Regions from separate parts of the Paenibacillus sp. J22R232 genome, predicted to be linked through region 3. Evidence: riboswitches for the same ligand, from Rfam matches in the RefSeq annotation. Region 3 holds a riboswitch; each other region holds the start of a gene.
The links. A riboswitch is a leader RNA that binds a small molecule or an ion and turns the genes downstream of it on or off. The one in region 3 is predicted to bind cyclic di-GMP.
Positions count from the first base shown of each region.

Region 1: linked by a shared signal. The riboswitch ahead of AC0YN3_RS16140 (SpaA isopeptide-forming pilin-related protein) and the one ahead of AC0YN3_RS00840 (methyl-accepting chemotaxis protein) in region 3 are both predicted to bind cyclic di-GMP.
Region 2: linked by a shared signal. The riboswitch ahead of AC0YN3_RS30485 (transglutaminase family protein) and the one ahead of AC0YN3_RS00840 (methyl-accepting chemotaxis protein) in region 3 are both predicted to bind cyclic di-GMP.

Region 1 is NZ_JBWDNK010000004.1:515,775-521,186, forward strand. Features, by position in the region: gene AC0YN3_RS16135 (response regulator) at 1-138, shown strand, start outside; gene AC0YN3_RS16140 (SpaA isopeptide-forming pilin-related protein) at 246-1,721, opposite strand; cyclic di-GMP riboswitch class II at 1,753-1,836, opposite strand; gene AC0YN3_RS16145 (hypothetical protein) at 2,080-2,541, shown strand; gene AC0YN3_RS16150 (ATP-dependent helicase ComFA) at 2,702-5,098, shown strand; gene AC0YN3_RS16155 (ComF family protein) at 5,095-5,412, shown strand, end outside.
Region 2 is NZ_JBWDNK010000021.1:71,895-77,306, reverse strand. Features, by position in the region: gene AC0YN3_RS30485 (transglutaminase family protein) at 320-1,123, opposite strand; cyclic di-GMP riboswitch class I at 1,137-1,215, opposite strand; cyclic di-GMP riboswitch class I at 1,265-1,343, opposite strand; gene lysS (lysine--tRNA ligase) at 1,509-3,017, opposite strand; gene greA (transcription elongation factor GreA) at 3,195-3,671, opposite strand; partial or broken gene AC0YN3_RS30470 (tRNA-dihydrouridine synthase) at 4,043-4,600, opposite strand; gene AC0YN3_RS30465 (helix-turn-helix domain-containing protein) at 4,659-4,871, opposite strand; gene folK (2-amino-4-hydroxy-6-hydroxymethyldihydropteridine diphosphokinase) at 4,823-5,371, opposite strand; gene folB (dihydroneopterin aldolase) at 5,349-5,412, opposite strand, start outside.
Region 3 is NZ_JBWDNK010000001.1:188,938-194,349, reverse strand. Features, by position in the region: gene AC0YN3_RS00850 (UbiA family prenyltransferase) at 1-655, opposite strand, end outside; gene AC0YN3_RS00845 (GH1 family beta-glucosidase) at 963-2,306, opposite strand; gene AC0YN3_RS00840 (methyl-accepting chemotaxis protein) at 2,500-4,257, opposite strand; cyclic di-GMP riboswitch class I at 4,343-4,427, opposite strand; gene AC0YN3_RS00835 (DUF1836 domain-containing protein) at 4,502-5,272, opposite strand.

The DNA.
Region 1 (5,412 bases), on a different contig from region 3:
AAGCTTATCGGCGAATTCTTATTTATCAGCGAGAAAACGGTCAAAAACCATGTGAGCAGTATTTTGCAAAAGATGGAAGTTGATGATCGTACGCAAGCCGTTATCCAGTCGATTAAATACGGTTGGGTCACATTGTAGCTTTAATCGCAATCAGATTTACATATAGAGAAAACCCCCGCAATCTGCTCGATTGCGGGGGTTTTTGCGTCTAATGAGCGGGCAGCAAGATGTTATACGAATATGCGTTATTTACTTTGTTTTTGTTTGCGCATGGATATGAATCCAGCTGTCAAAGCAAAAGCGCCGATTAGATAATACGGTATTGGACTAGTGTCGCCTGTCTTCGGCAACGTATCAAGCGGTACTTGTTCATCATCGACAACGGTATCGGTAGCGGAGTCAACCTCCTGACCATCGTCTACCCCGCCAACTGGCGGCTCATCATCGTCGATTTCAATAATGTCCGTTTCCTCAGGCGTAGGGGATACCGTCGGCGTTGTCGTTGACGAAGGCGTTACGGTCGGTGTAGTCACTGGTGTCGAGAATGGCGTAGGCGATAAAGTAGGCGTAGTCTCAGGAGTCGCTGAAGTTGTAGGCGTTGGCGTAATAGTAGGCGTAGGAGTAGGTGACGTCGACGGCGTTGGTGTCGGCGTTGTACAAACCACGCCATCGTTTACGAGCGATAGCACCTTTTCATTGCCCCATGAGATGGTTAGCGTATTCGGATTCGTGCTTGCTGCTTTGACGAACGTTTCTGGATGGGACTGAACCGCGTAAGTGGATAGGGTTACCGAGGCGTTACCCGGAATTTTGCCGTCACCGGTCTGATTCGAGCCGGGAACTTCCCATACGAACGGTACCTCGATATTGCTTTCATTCGTTACGATCCAGCTTCTTGTAGCTTCCGGATCAGCCGAACAGGCAGTATCCAGCTTTAGCTTCGGCGTGTTGATCACTACTTTTAATGCACTGGAAGCAGCCGTAACCTCAATTTGCTGGCTTGCGGTCAAATCGGTTGTGAATCCGGTTAACGTTAGTTCCTTAAGGACGTAAGAGCCGATCGGCAAATCCTTGAACTCCAGGACGCCGTTTGCGTCCGTCGTTCCTGTTCGGAACAGAGAGTCATTGCTCCATAGCTCGAAGGCAATGCCAGCATGGGGCGCTCCTTCAACGTTATTGAGATGTTTATTGATAATAAGGCTGCCTGCGCAGGTGCTGGTGAGCTTTAGCTTCCAAGCTTTAATCTTGTTGCCGTGAGCGCCTACTCCCAGCTGGGTGAGCAGCTCTCCGCTGTAGATATCAAGCTGGTAAGGCTGGCAAACGGGAAGGTTAACCGTAATGGTGTAGCTTCCTGCTTTCGGATATATAATGGAGTGCCCATCGAAATGGACTTGCTTGTTATACGGTATAGTGGTCTCGCCTGGACCCGGTTTCCAATCTGCAGGTCCGGCATAGGAGGAGAAGCTTACCCGTACGCAATCTTGCGTCGTGGTGAAAGTTGCCGTTGCCGTACCGTTGCCGTTGTCAACGATACTGGCTTGGCTGGCGATAATATGCTCCCTATCCGTAGAGTAGGTTTGGCAACTGTTCTCAGTTGACGGCACTTCTCCGGAAGGGCTGCCGCTGTTGTCTCCTTCTGCCATGGCTATAGAACCTAATGCAAGCGAAAAAATTAATAAAAGGGCTAAGCTTAAAGACATTCGTTTTTTAAAATAACGCATGATTCACTCTCCTCTTAGATAGGTGGTAGGGGTCTAAGAGGGCCGGTTACACTACTCGCTCCATATAATCCAAGTGTCCACATACAGACTATACTTCATCGCTTCCCTGGCTAATCTAATAAGCGTCAATCACCGCTTCCTTTCCATAATCACGCATATCTTATATATGCAAGTCTACGTAATAAAATGATAACATATATTGTAAATTGCTCAAGGGTGTTTCTTTGTCGGAATTTGACTATTAATAACCATTAAAGTAGGACTTTGAGGCACTGCGCCCATTTTGCAATCTTGTCCTTTTTGGCGGAACCAGTGGGCTCTTCCCGGCATATAGTGTCACCATGAGGAGGTGGCCGCCATGTTGGAGGTATTACTTTTGGTCATTGGCTGTTATGCTTTGGCTGCTTTGTCGGTGCATCTGGCATTTCGCATTCGGCGAGGAAGGCAGCAGGCTAGCAAGCATTTTGTGCTTGTGGCGGACGTTCGGCAAAAAAATATGGAATGGTATATGCGTTCGTTGTTTTCTTTTTCGAGGAGAATGGGCAAGGATGTACGGCTTACCATTGTGGATCAGGGGATCACCGATGAAACGCTGTCCATCGTTGAGCGTTTTTCCAGAGACGGCAAAGAAATTAAGGTGCATAGCAAAGATATAGGTTCGGATAGCGAAAATATAGATCGTAAGCGCTCACAAGCGAAGGAAGTGGACGGTACCCAGCTATTATGGCTCCTGCAGGCCGAAGGCATCGTATCGCAAGCGGATCATGCCGTGTTGATTGATTTGCAGAATCCGTCGGATTTGTCCAAAATGCCATTTTAGGATATAATTTTTGCAAATGAATATTCAGGGTGAAGCACACCCGATGACGCGCTGCGCGTCATCGGGTGTGCTTTTTTTTGTTCACCGCAGGCATGTGGAATAGCCTTAACGGATGGATGAGACGCTGAATGCTCAGCCGAAGAGCAAAGGGGAGAACAGGATGAGGGTTCGGATATATGTGGTTAAGACACGTGGAGGCTGGCAGGCAGAGATGTCTATGCATGCTGCGATCGATAGGCATTTTTGGATGGATGGCCATTATGGCGGGGCTGGTTGCCTAAACAAGGAAAAGGGAGAAAGCGGCTGGCTGCTGCGGGAGGAGCTGCCGCTTGGCGATGCTTGTTTGGCTGTCGAGCTGTGGGGGTCCGTCGCGTTAAAGCGGAGCGGGTTGAAGGTTGCCGTCGATCAACAAGACAAGCGATTGGGAGAAGCGGCAAAGGTGAGAATGGAAACGAGCTCTACGGATAGCTTTGAAGCGATAGAGCTGCTCATTGCCTGTGCCGAGCAGGCTAAACGCATGGCGCAAGAGGGCAAAGAGAACGCAGAATTGGGGCGCTGGCTGAGGTTTGGCAGCAAAGACAAGAAACTTGCGAAGCTGGGGGAGGAAGGGGTAGTGCGTTTGGCGGAGCGGTGGGATCGGAAAGAATCGAGTGGTTGGGAGGGAGAGACAGGAGAGAACGGGAATTGGACGGATCGAAGAGAACGAGGAGCAGGAGGTGGGAGAGAGTGGGCGGAACGAAGGGAGCGGGGAGCAGGAAGCGCTAGGGATGCAGAGACAAGGGAGAACGGGGATTGGACGGATCGAAGAGAACGAGAAGCAGGAGGTAGGAGAGAGTGGGCGGAACGACGGGAGCGGGGAGCAGGAAACGCTAGGGATGCAGAGACAGGGGAGAACGGGAATTGGACGGATCAAATAGAACGAGGAACAGGAGCAGTGAACGGTAGAGCGGCGTGGTTGGAGAGGGGAGAAGCCGTACATCGTCGAGCGGAACTGGAGGGGCTCGCGGCGGGGGCGCAGCGCGCCGCGGCTATGCTGCAGGGACGTGCGCTGCTCCGCAGCGAAGCGCACGCCCTGTTGTCCGGCGCGGGCGGACCCGGCTCCGCGGCAGGCTGGAGCGAAATGCTACAGCTTGCCGCGCTGCTCGGGCAGGTGCGCCTGGGCGGATCGATCGCCGCCGCGGATGGCGGGCGATCGGGCGCGCTGGGACGCCACAGGCGCGAGTGCAGATGTCTGCGCTGCGGGAGCGGTGAGGCGGCCATGCACCGCACGGCATGCGCCGCGTGCGGGAGGGTGTGCGCCTATTGCACGGCGTGCATTGGGATGGGGCGGAGCCGGGAATGCGAGCTGCTGGTTACGGGGCAGCGCTCGGGTCTTCGTGGAGCAGAGAGGAGCGCTGCGAGGGGGCGCAAGGCGCTGTCCCATGAGCAGCGGTTAGCGAAATGGCAGCTTAGTCCTGCGCAGACGGCCGCGGCAGCGAAAGCGCTGCAGTTTGTAGAGGCGACATATGCGGGCAGGAATGATAAGCCGGAAAGGAGAGGAGAGGGACCGAGAGAGTTTCTTCTTTGGGCCGTGACAGGGGCGGGCAAGACCGAAATGATATTCCCTCTAGTCGAGTCCGTTCTGCTGTGGGGCGGCAAGGCGCTCATCGCAACGCCGCGCCGCGATGTCGTCATTGAGCTCGATCCACGAATACGCAAAGCGTTCCCAAGGGCATCCGTGGTTACCTTATACGGAGGCAGCGAGCAGCGCTGGGAATATGGGGATATAACGCTGGCTACGACGCATCAGCTGCTCCGTTTTTATCAGGGCTTTGACCTAGTCGTCGTTGACGAACTGGATGCGTTTCCTTCCGCCGGTGATCCCCTTTTGCACTATGCCGCTGACAAAAGCTGCGCACCAGGCGCAGCACGGCTGCTGCTGTCCGCTACACCGCCGAGCGAGCTGCAGCGGGCTGCCAAGCGGGGCAGGCTGCCGCACGCAAGAGTCCCCGTGCGGTATCATCGCCATCCGCTGCCAGTGCCTAAGCTGCTCCAGACGCCGGCAGTGAAGCAAATGCTGCAGCAGAGGAGGCTGCCTGCAAAGCTGCTAGCCGCCTTGCAGGCCTCGCTCTCCCGCGGAGCTCAGTTATTTGTCTTCGTACAGCAGATTGCACAAACAGAACCGATGGCCGCGCTGCTGCAGGCTGCTTTATCATGCTCAGCGGTATCGGCTACTTCTTCGCAGGACGCGGAGCGAACGGAAAAAGTACAGCGTTTCCGCGCCAGAGATATCCGAGTGCTTGTTACGACCACTATTCTGGAGAGAGGGGTTACGATTCCCAAAAGCGACGTCTACATCCTCGATGCAGACGGAAGACTGTTCGACGAAGCTTCTTTGGTGCAGATGGCAGGCAGGGCGGGCAGATCGGCGGATGATCCTTTCGGCAGCGTCTATTTCTGCAGCCGGGAACGCAATCGCCCTCAGCAGCAAGCCGTCAGCCACATCCAAACCATGAACCGCATGGCTCGCAAGCAGGGCTATCTGCTCCCCAGCGGCAAAGGAGGCTCGCACCGATGACCTTCTCGCCTCTGGAGTGGCTCAGGCGGCTGCAATCCGCCCTTGCCGCAGGCGCGCAGCTGCTCGCGCCAACGTCTGCCGCATGCCTCCTATGCGGCAAACCGCAAACCGCGGCTCGCAGCGCGGCCACGGCAAACCAATCGAAGCTGACGCCTCAGCTTCGGCAGTCCCTTTGCGGAGCATGCCTCTCCGCAATTCCATGGCTTACCCGCATCGCCTGCACTCGCTGCGGGCGGGGCATCCCATGCGAGGACTGCATCCGCAGTCCGCATGGCGCATTCCAATTCAACCGCAGCGCCGTTCATTACAGCCCC
Region 2 (5,412 bases), on a different contig from region 3:
TCCAAATTGGTGTTTGAAATGCTCATTACTTGTTATCGCTTTTTCGCTTATCCCGAAGGATTTGCGAGGCAGTTATTACTCGTTGTTCAGTTTTCAAAGAGCAATCTTTTCTTCCGTGTCGGCCGTGTGTCTCGTTGGCGACCTAGATAATATATCACGTTTGCCTATGGCATTGCAAGTGTTTTTTTCAGATTTAGTAAAATCATTTTTCCGTTCATAAAATTGAAGAAAAACACCAATCTCGATATGAGCTATATTAATGAAGGAACAAACAAAAAAACGAGCAAAGCGTATATACGCCTGCTCGTTGTTCTAACCCTTAATATTGTTTTGCGACTGTGTATTTCGAAGCATCCTTAATTTGCTCGAACTTCTTGTTGCCCTTTTTAAGGCCTGCATCAACTGTTGTGTCGATGATGACCCATTTGCCATCCAAGTAAACTTCGTTCCAAGCGTGATAAACATCAACGTATGACGAATTTCCCATCATCAACTTTGTCGGAATATCCAAGCTGCGAAGCATTCCTGCAAACAATGCAGCATATCCGTAGCAAATGTCCTTCTTAGATTTGAACGTACGATCGATACTTGGCAAGTAATCAACCGAAAGGTTCGCGGCTAATTGATTGTCGTAGTTAATGTTTGTAATAACATAATCATAAACGGCCTTTACTTTCTCGCTATCCGTTTTTTTGTTTTTTGTAAGCTCTTTAGCCTTCAGGATCGCGTTGCTTGTATCGGTCCAATTAATGTTTTGGATCGAGTTCAGATAAAGTACTGTACTGTCTTTCAAGCTCAGGGTAACGGTTTGTTTTGATACCAGCTTGTACTTGTTTGCCGACGCGTTTTCTAATACCGATATTGTATATTGCCCGTTACCAAGCTGCAGCGGAAATTGTTCTGTTTTTCCACCTGCAGTTAGGTTGTACGTATAGTTAGCTTGTCCTTTTGCAATCATAAGTTTCGTTTTCACTTTAGCGTTAACCGGATATTTAACAGCCACGACACCGTTGCTGAGATTAGTCGTATCCAGCCATTGGTTTGCTTCACTAGCCTGAGCAGGCGTTACATTAATAGAAGCAAACAGGATAAAAGCTGCGATCAACATCATAAATTTACGCATAAAAAAAACCCCTTTCGGTAGCTGGCTGCCATCTTTCGGAAGGCCCTTTAGCTTTGCGTCCCTATCTTTCGATAGGTTTGCCGTTATCGTATGAAGCTTTACTCATTCATTTAAAGAGAAAATAAAAAAAAAGCTTGTCCATTCGGTAGCTGGCTGCCATCTTTCGGAAGGCCCTTTAGCTTTGCGTCCCTACCTTTCGATAGGTTTGCCGTTATCGTGCTCTGCTTTATAGTTCTAATATACCATATGAATCTCACAAATCAATAGGCCTATTAGATTTCAGGGCATATTTTGGTAGATTTTAAGAATTGATGCCGTAGAAGCTAGATATTAGTCAATAAAAAAACGCCGAGACTAATCAGCCCCGGCGATTCTATACACTGTGTTATTCAGCAGACTTTTGGTCTCTCATATGAGGGAACAGCAGCACGTCACGGATGGACGGTGCATCTGTCAACAGCATAATCAAGCGGTCTATCCCGATTCCAAGCCCCCCAGTAGGCGGCATACCGTATTCTAAAGCACGGATAAAGTCCTCATCCATCTCATGTGCTTCATCATTGCCATGCTCACGTTCAACTAGCTGTGATTCGAACCGTTCGCGTTGATCGATAGGATCATTAAGCTCTGTAAAAGCATTCGCATGTTCGCGAGCCACAATAAACAACTCGAAACGATCTGTGAAACGCGGATCTGCTTCGCTCTTTTTCGCAAGCGGTGAAATAGCGACCGGATGTCCGGTTACAAAAGTCGGCTGAATTAGAGTGTGCTCACAGAACTGCTCGAAAAAGGCGTTAAGGATATGGCCAAAGGTCATATGGGCATCAACTCCAACCTTATGCTCCTTTGCCAAGCGGTGTGCTTCCTCATCGCTCATTTCCACGCCGAAATCAACGCCAGTCGTTTCCTTAACAATCTCAACCATGGATACTCTGCGCCATTGCGGAGCTAAATCAATTTCTTGCCCTTGATAAGTGATCGTCGTCGTACCGAGCACTTCTTGGGCGATATGTGCAATGACATTCTCTGTCAAAGCCATAATGTCCTTATAGTCCGCGTAAGCCTCGTACAACTCAATCATCGTAAACTCTGGATTATGCCGCGTGGACATCCCTTCATTGCGATATACGCGGCCAATTTCGTATACCTTCTCCAATCCGCCGACGATGAGGCGTTTCAAATGAAGTTCGATCGCGATACGCATATAAAGCTGCATATCAAGCGCATTATGATGTGTCTCGAACGGACGCGCTGCCGCACCGCCTGCAATGGAATGCAAGGTTGGCGTCTCTACCTCTAGATAACCTCGGGAATCCAGGTAGCGGCGCATCGATTGAATGATTTTGGAACGTGTAATAAAGGTTTGCTGTACGTCAGGGTTGACGATAAGATCAACATAACGTTGGCGGTAACGAAGCTCTACATCCTTCAGGCCGTGATATTTGTCAGGCAGCGGAAGCAACGACTTCGTCAACACTTCAATATCATGGGCTTTGACTGAAACCTCGCCCGTATTTGTTTTGAACACAACGCCCTGCACGCCGATGATATCTCCAATATCGAGCAGATCGAATGCGGCAAACTTGTGCTCCTCGACGGTATCTTTACGTACATAGATTTGGATCTTTCCGCTCAAATCCTGAATCGTGGCAAAACCGGCCTTGCCCATTCCGCGTTTTTGCATGATACGTCCTGCAATGCGCACGGAAACGGCTTGTCCCTCCAGTTCTTCCTTGCTATGACCTTCATTGGTTTGTACGATTTCTTTTGCGTTATGCGTCCGCTCAAACTTCCGTCCGAAAGGATCGACGCCCAACCCTCTAAGCTCGTCTAATTTGTCTCTGCGAATTTGCAAGAGCTCGCTTAGCTCCTGCTCATTGTTTTCATGTTCCACTTCTTCATCTCCTTGATCATTCGGCAAGCATAAGCAGCTGTGGCCAGATTATTGCGGCATTCAATCATTTTCCGATAAAATATAAGCGCCGCATCAGTATCCATCTATACGTTCTTATATTTTAAACGTTCAAAAAGCTTCCTACAAGGAAGCTTTTTGATCCGCGCATAGCAAACCTTACTTTTTGATGTCGAGAATTTTGTATTGAATGATGCCGACAGGTACGCTGACTTCGACAACCGTTCCTTTTTTCTTGCCCAAAATCGCTTTGCCTACCGGACTTTCATTTGAGATCTTATTTTGCAGCGGATCAGCCTCTGCCGTGCCTACAATGGAATATTCCATTGTGTCGCCGTATTCCATATCTTCAACCGTCACGATCGAACCGATGCTAACGGTATCAATATCAATATCGTCATTATTTATTATACGCGCGTTGCGCAGCATTTTCTCAAGGGTAAGAACGCGTCCTTCGATAAACGCCTGCTCATTCTTCGCATCCTCATACTCCGAGTTCTCGCTTATATCACCATAGCCAATCGCTACTTTAATACGTTCAGCAACTTCACGACGCTTGACCGATTTTAGGTTTTCTAATTCATCTTCAAGCTTTCGCAGCCCTTCTTGAGTCAGAATGATTTGCTTATCGTTCATCTTTCCGATTCTCCTGTCATGTGACTAATTTTTCATACCTTGTATGAATTCACTGATACCTAATATATTACGCTTCCTGATCCTCATACCTACTGTTAATTGGAGCGCTCTTGATGTATTCGTTAGATTATATTGCACGATTATATTGCAAGGTTCCCTGAATGTCAATCAAAGCCAGACGAGCCATTGAAACCGTTTCAATTCTTAAAACGGAAGCAGAAGCCGCTCGATAGCAGCTTTTGTCGAATGCTGTCGGTAAGCTTCGATTTCCATCCGCTGCCTATAACCGGTCTATGATTGGATTAGTATACGATCCCTTCAACAGTACCTGATGTTCCGTCAGCTGTAATAGCAGCTGATTAGTTCTCCTCGCGGCTAATCATTGCGCCGTCGCAGCCGGTATGATCCAGAAGGTGCTTGGCATTCTCAAGTAAGATTACGTCTCCATTGCTTATATCAGGAAAAGATACCGCTTCTTTTACATCTTTTATGATGTCCAAATTGGCCATGCCTGTATACAGCTGCTCGCGACCGTGCATGCTTACCGCCTTGCCTCCCGCGTGCCCAACGGCACGCGCATTCTCAACAGCAACTATATGCTCATCGTCCCAGCTGGTACGCATTTTCACTGTTACTCGCTTCTTAACCGCATCTAAAGCTGACGAAACCAATTCGTGAATTTTTATCGACAAGCGATTCCGGCCCCGCCGAATATTCGAAGGCTGAGCGGCTTCTCGCGTTCGTCAACGAACAGCATTTCAAGCGTTCATTTGTTGCCGTGAAGAATAGCGTTGTCACTAACCATCCCCGCACATACAAGGCCCTGTTTCATATTCCTTTGCAATCAATCGATAAGCAGGATTGCACTCGCCTGCCATCGGTGCTAGCCCCACTCTGTTCTTCATCTCGATGTCTCCGACTTTCAGCATGTCGCTCCTCACTTCCCTTCTGATTGGTTATTGTTCATATGAAAGAAATGCAGCATCGCTATTCGCGATCATCCGACATTAACTCCTCGTAGCTGATTCCTAGCGTTTTGGCGATATGGCCGAGCAGCTTCGGATCGGTCTTTCTTGTTCCGCGCTCTAAAGAGCCGAGCACGGCTACTGATACGCCAAGCTCCTTGGCCAGCTCCTGCTGAGTGTAGCCCTTCAGCTTTCGAAAGGCTCTGACGCGCTGCGCCAATTGATTGTTTTCCATAATGTAATGCCTTCCTTTCCATCCAGAAGCGCCGCTTCGGACGCTGCGCCTACCTCCTGCTGCAGCAGATGCGATTGATCAAGCACATCATGCAGCGGCACAAGGACAAACGCCCGCTCCATCATGCGCGGATGCGGCAAGGTTAGTTCCTCTTGATCCATTCTGACATTATCATATAGGAGCAGATCGAGGTCAATGGTTCTAGGTCCCCAACGTATTTGTCGAACTCTCCCTAATTGCTGCTCAAAGGCTAGAAGCTGACGCAGCAGCTCTATCGGAGATAATGTCGTTTGTACAGCCAACACCATATTGAGAAAAGGCGGTTGCTCCGTATAGCCTACCGGATCCGTCTCATACAAACCGGATACTCGGTTTACCTTGATGCTTGAATGCTCGTCTATTAAGCTAATCGCGGACAACAGTAGTTGTTCTCTGTTCCCCATGTTCGAGCCAAGTGCAATATAAGCTGCTGCCCCATTATGCGGGAATAGTTCGTCCATCAGCATCCCGCTTTCTACGCAGCTCCACCGTTACTCCGTCA
Region 3 (5,412 bases):
TGAAATAAGCCAGTGCCAGCAAAACGCGCGAGAACAGCAACGCCCTGCGCTCCCCCCATACAACGACTAGCGTCCGTTTGCCGGCTTGCTTGTCCGCTTGCCAATGCAAAAAATGATGGTTGAACAAAATGAGAGTCGTGAGCAGTCCAATCGGCAATGAAAGCAGCAATGCGCGGTAATCGAGCTGCGAGGTTTGCACGAAATAAGCGCCGACGACAGGCAGTACCCCGAATGAGATCAGAATCGCAAGCTCACTGTAGCCTTTGCCTCGATAACCGAACTGGATAGGCGGCGCCACATAGAAATAAGCGATTAAAGCGCCTAGAACGCCAAACACTAGCGCAAGCCAGCCGCTTAACATGCTTAAGATGACACCGCATATCGCCGCAATGCCGAACAAGACCCACGTGACTGCGGCAAATGCGCGAATGCTCCAGGTTCCCTTCGTCAAATAACCCGAATTAGTTGGAATCACGCCATCCGTTGTCTGGGCAGCCGTATCCGTACCGTTATAATAATCCCATAAATCATTGATCATATTAGAGAACAAATGTGCCGCTCCTGCGCCGATAATCGTAATCACGAACAAGAATGGATGGAAAACGCCGTTCCAAACATATGCGCCAAGTGCGCCTAACGCTACCGGAATGAGCATCACAGGTAACACCCTGACCCTAGATGCCTTAAGAAATTGTTTAAACATGGATGTATTCACTGCTCCCTTTGTTGTCGATGGTTCAATTGAACCACTTATATTTGCTGTAAGTCAACAAATGGATTAGGAGCGGCTCCGCTTTGGCGCTTGCTTTTGCATGGCGCCGAATGCGTTCAGCTTCCGGCTATGTATTTGCCCGCTGCCACTCCCTCATTTCGGCGTATGGCATGCTTATCCTTCTTTTACAGCACAAAGAAGCAGGCAGAATCCCCTTGCTCGGGTTCCGCCTGCTTCATAAGACTGACGATTAAATCTCCAATTGGTTGGCAGCGACAAGCTGGTTATACCAATAATAGCTTGCCTTTGGCGTTCTCTCCAGCGTCTCGAAGTTGATATGAACGAGCCCGAAAGGCTTGGAATAGCCAAAGGCCCATTCGAAGTTGTCCATCAATGACCACACCATGTAGCCTTTAACGGGCACGCCAGACTCGATCGCGCGGTGCAAAGCCATAATATGATCGCGAAGGAAGCTGATTCTCGCTTCGTCGTTTATTTGCCCATCCTGCAGCTCTGCCTCGTAACAAGCGCCATTCTCGGTAATATAGATCGGAATTTGACCGTAAGTTTCGGTGATCCAAGTCAGCACATGGTAGAACCCGTCAGCATATATATTCCAATCAAAATCCGTTTTGGCAAAGCTTGAGCTAATTTCTTCGCTGTCATACAAATCATTGCCCTCCGCATGGCGAATCAAGCTGCCCGTATAATAATTGATGCCTAAGAAATCGATTGGCTGCGAAATAATAGCCATGTCCCCCGGCTCAACCTTCACCTTGAAGCCCTTGCTCTCGTACCAATTCGTCAGCAGCACCGGATACTCGCCTTTCAATACAGGCGATAGGAACCATTCATTAAATGAACCGTTGCGGAGCTGGGCAGCCCGTACATCCTCAGGAGAAGAGCTGTAGGCCGTTCTCCATTCCGTATTCGGCGCATAACCGATCTCGCCTTCGATGCCAAGCTCGCGGAATCGCTTAACGGTTAAGCCGTGAGCCACTAGAATGTGGTGAGCGACATCAAGTGCAGCCTGCATATCCTGCTTGCCTGGCGCATGTGCGCCTAGGTAGTTGGATAATATGGAAATACACCAAGGCTCGTTAAGCGTAATCCATCTTTTAACCTTACCGTTAAATTTACGGAATACCGTCTCTGCATATTGGACAAAAGCATCAATTGTCGCACGGTTTTCCCATCCTCCCCCATCCTGAAGCGTCTGAGGCAAATCCCAATGGTATAGCGTTACAAAAGGTTCAATATCATTCGCGATGAGCTTGTCGATTAGCTCCTCGTAGTAATCAAGGCCTAGCGGATTAATTTCCCCTCTGCCTTGCGGGATCACGCGCGGCCAAGCTATCGAGAACCTATATACGGAAACGCCAAGCTCCTTCAGCAGCCGAATGTCATCATCGACGCGGTGATAACTGTCGCATGCCACGTCGCCGTTGTCTCCGTTCAACACCTTGCCCGGTGTTTTGGCGAACGTGTCCCATATGCTGGCACTCCGTCCATCCTCATCAAATGCGCCTTCGATTTGGTACGCGGCAGTAGCCGTTCCCCATTTGAAATCTTTTGGAAATTGTACAGTCGTCATTCTCCGCTACCTCCAGCTGTTTTCTATCTATCATATCGGTACAACGGTTTATTATACTGCTCGTACAATGACTTTCCTAACGCCCCTGTGACTTTTCCATGACAAACCGCTAAGCCAACTATCGGCAAGCTCGCAAAAAAAAGAACGCTTCTGCATATCGCAGAAGCGCCCTTTGATTTGGCTATTATTACTTCTATAGCTTAAAGACAGAAGCCTTCTCTTTCAGCTCATGCGAAGAGCCGGTCAGCTTTTCTGCCAGATTGCGAAGCTCATCGGAAATATCGTTTTGCTTAACGGAAAGCTCGCTCATATGCTCCATTTTCCCGTTAACGTCCGTGGATGTGTTCAGCAGTTTGTCAACAGCGGAAACGATATGCGTCATTCCTGCCGTTATCTCGCTTATTGCCGTTGAAATTTCGCTCATTTGGTCAGACAATACGCTGCTTTGCGATTCCAAAGCTTGGAACGTGCCGCTTGCCGTCTCCGAAGCTTGCCTTGTCGATTGAATCACATTCGCAAAGCTTCCGATGGTTCTGCTGCTTGAGGCTACATCGCTCTGAATGAGCGACAATTCCTTCGTAATCTGCTTAGATATGGAATCCGTCTGGCTCGACAGCTTCCTAATTTCTTCCGCCACAACCGCAAAGCCGCGTCCATGCTCCCCAGCCCTTGCGGATTCAATGGATGCGTTAAGCGACAACAGATTCGTCTGCGTGTTCAAATCCTGAATGCCGTTCAAAAACTTGGAAACATTGTTGTATCGGCCATTCATCGCTTCAAATGCCTCCGTCAGCTTGGCGAATTGCTCAACGGTTTCGTTAACCATGACGACAACGCCTGCCATTTGCTGCGAGCCGCTCTGGGAGGACTGCTTCATTTGGCGCATGTCATTGTTTATGTACTCGCTTGAAGCAGCAATCTGCTCGGAGCTTGCCGATATTTGCTCCGTTACCGCCGAGATCGATGAAGCATCGTCATATTGCGATAGCAGCGCTTCACGGCCAAGGTCAACCTGACCTTTCACATCCTCCGAAGCTTTGCGGTTGCTTCCGATCATCGTATCCATATTGCGTGAAACGTGAAGCACCGACTCGCTGACGTTAAGCGTAGCTTTTATCGTGTCGCGCAAATTATCGCCCATTGCGGCTAGCGCCTGATCAATTTCTCCGAATTCATCGGAGCGGGCCAGCTTCTCCTGACTCGTGAAATCATTGCTGCCATATGCGCGTATGCGTCTTGTAATGCCGGTCAGCCCCGTTTTAATCGATTGCGTGACGCCATAAATCATGATTGCTGGCAATATGGCAAGCAGAATGACGTTGATGAGCACGATGATATTAGCGCTCGAAACATCTCGGTTCAGATCGTTTTGGGTAGTTTCTGCGTCCTGTGTGAGCCGCTCATGCATGGTATCGTTCGAATAGCTCAGAATTACAGTATATACGCTGATTAGATTGCTGATGCGCAAGGACTTCTCTTCAGCTGTTAAACCTGATACATCGGTATTGGTTTGATTGAGATTATCGAGTGCGAGGCGAAGAACGCCAATTTGATTGGCATAAAGCTGGCCGCCTTCCGTAGCTGGAGGGTATTTTTTGTCCATTTCGATAAGCTGCTTCTCAAGCTCGTCGATATTGGCAGGGAGGGTTTCCAAATCTTTCATAATAGATGAAGCATCGCTATTTCCGTTCTCGATTGCATCCACCATTAGGAGCATGGCCTTCAGCAGTTTATTGGAAATACCTTGGTAGTTCCTCTCGGCACGTGACAGGTGATCCGAATCCTCGACTGAGCCTGCAACCGATACGTTCTGAACATAAATAAACGCGCCTGCACCTAGATTGAAGAGGGTGATGATTGCCGTAATTAGAAATAACTTGGTCGTAATTTTCCTCATGTTCATTTTCTTCGACAGCATGCTCGTTTTCCTCAACCAGTCCTTCAACACCATTCCACTTTCTCTCCTCTGTCCCTCTGAAAAAAGCAAAAAAGCTATCCAGCCACAGGAGGCGGACAGCTTCTTAGCTCTATATCCTTCCGGCGGTCTGGCGACCTTAGCACACATGCTTTAGGCCCATAACTTTGCGTCCTAGCCTTTCGGCAAGTTTGCCATTTTCAGATTGTCTATGTTTGTATTTACAACATAATCCAGTATAGGACAATTAAGAGTTTCTGTATATCCCTATAGAACTATTTTATTCGGGACTTAGAAACAAAGTCGCATTGCAATAACGCCTTGAGAGAGAATGAAAATAGGACGTTTGTATGGATATGACAGCAATCAGCAAAATATTGCGCACGGCTTCCCATTGATTGTCCGTTAAGTTAGGCAATTGGTTCGCGAATTGATTGGCTGACGAGCGAATGGCTTCCTCCGTCAAAATATCTTGATGCGGATTTTCCTTCAAATGTCCGGAAATATCGAGCAGTTGATCGTTGTTAGCATCCAGTTCTTCAAACATACTGGTATAGGATGCATATAATTGAATAGGACCGACCAAATCGGCCTTCTCATCCTCTGGTTTTTTAAAAACGATCTCAAATAGCTTGCGTATGGATTCAAAATCAAGATTTGACTTTAAATCATCAATAATGAACAATAACGCAGCCTGATTGAGCGAATATTTTTTACCCGCCTTCGGGCAATCGAAATAAGGCTTAAAATCGCGCTTTACCCAATTTTGCATGGACGTTATCGACAGATTCGAATATTCGATCAGTTGACCGAGAGCGGCAATTTCATGTAGCGAAAAACCTTTGAGCTCATTGCCTTTGATCAGCTTCTCAATAATCGGAGGCAGCAGCGTTGACAGAAACGCGGGCAATCCCGTGCCTTTCTCCAAATCGTATTGATGCGTCTTGGTCCATGCGGCTTGCAATACCTGCAGCGGCTTCTGGTTATGCTTCCCGTCTAGCGCAAGCAGCAAGCAAGCCATCTCTTTTCGAGTAAGCGTAAAGGACTCCATTTTCCTTCCTCCTCGCGCTTTCGTCATATGTACCTTTTGTTACAAGTTCATATGAACTCATCATATGCCGGAGAATGACAGTTGTAAAGGCTCGAAAATCAATGAGAATGCGCTTTTCCATCTCGTAAAATCGCTCTAAT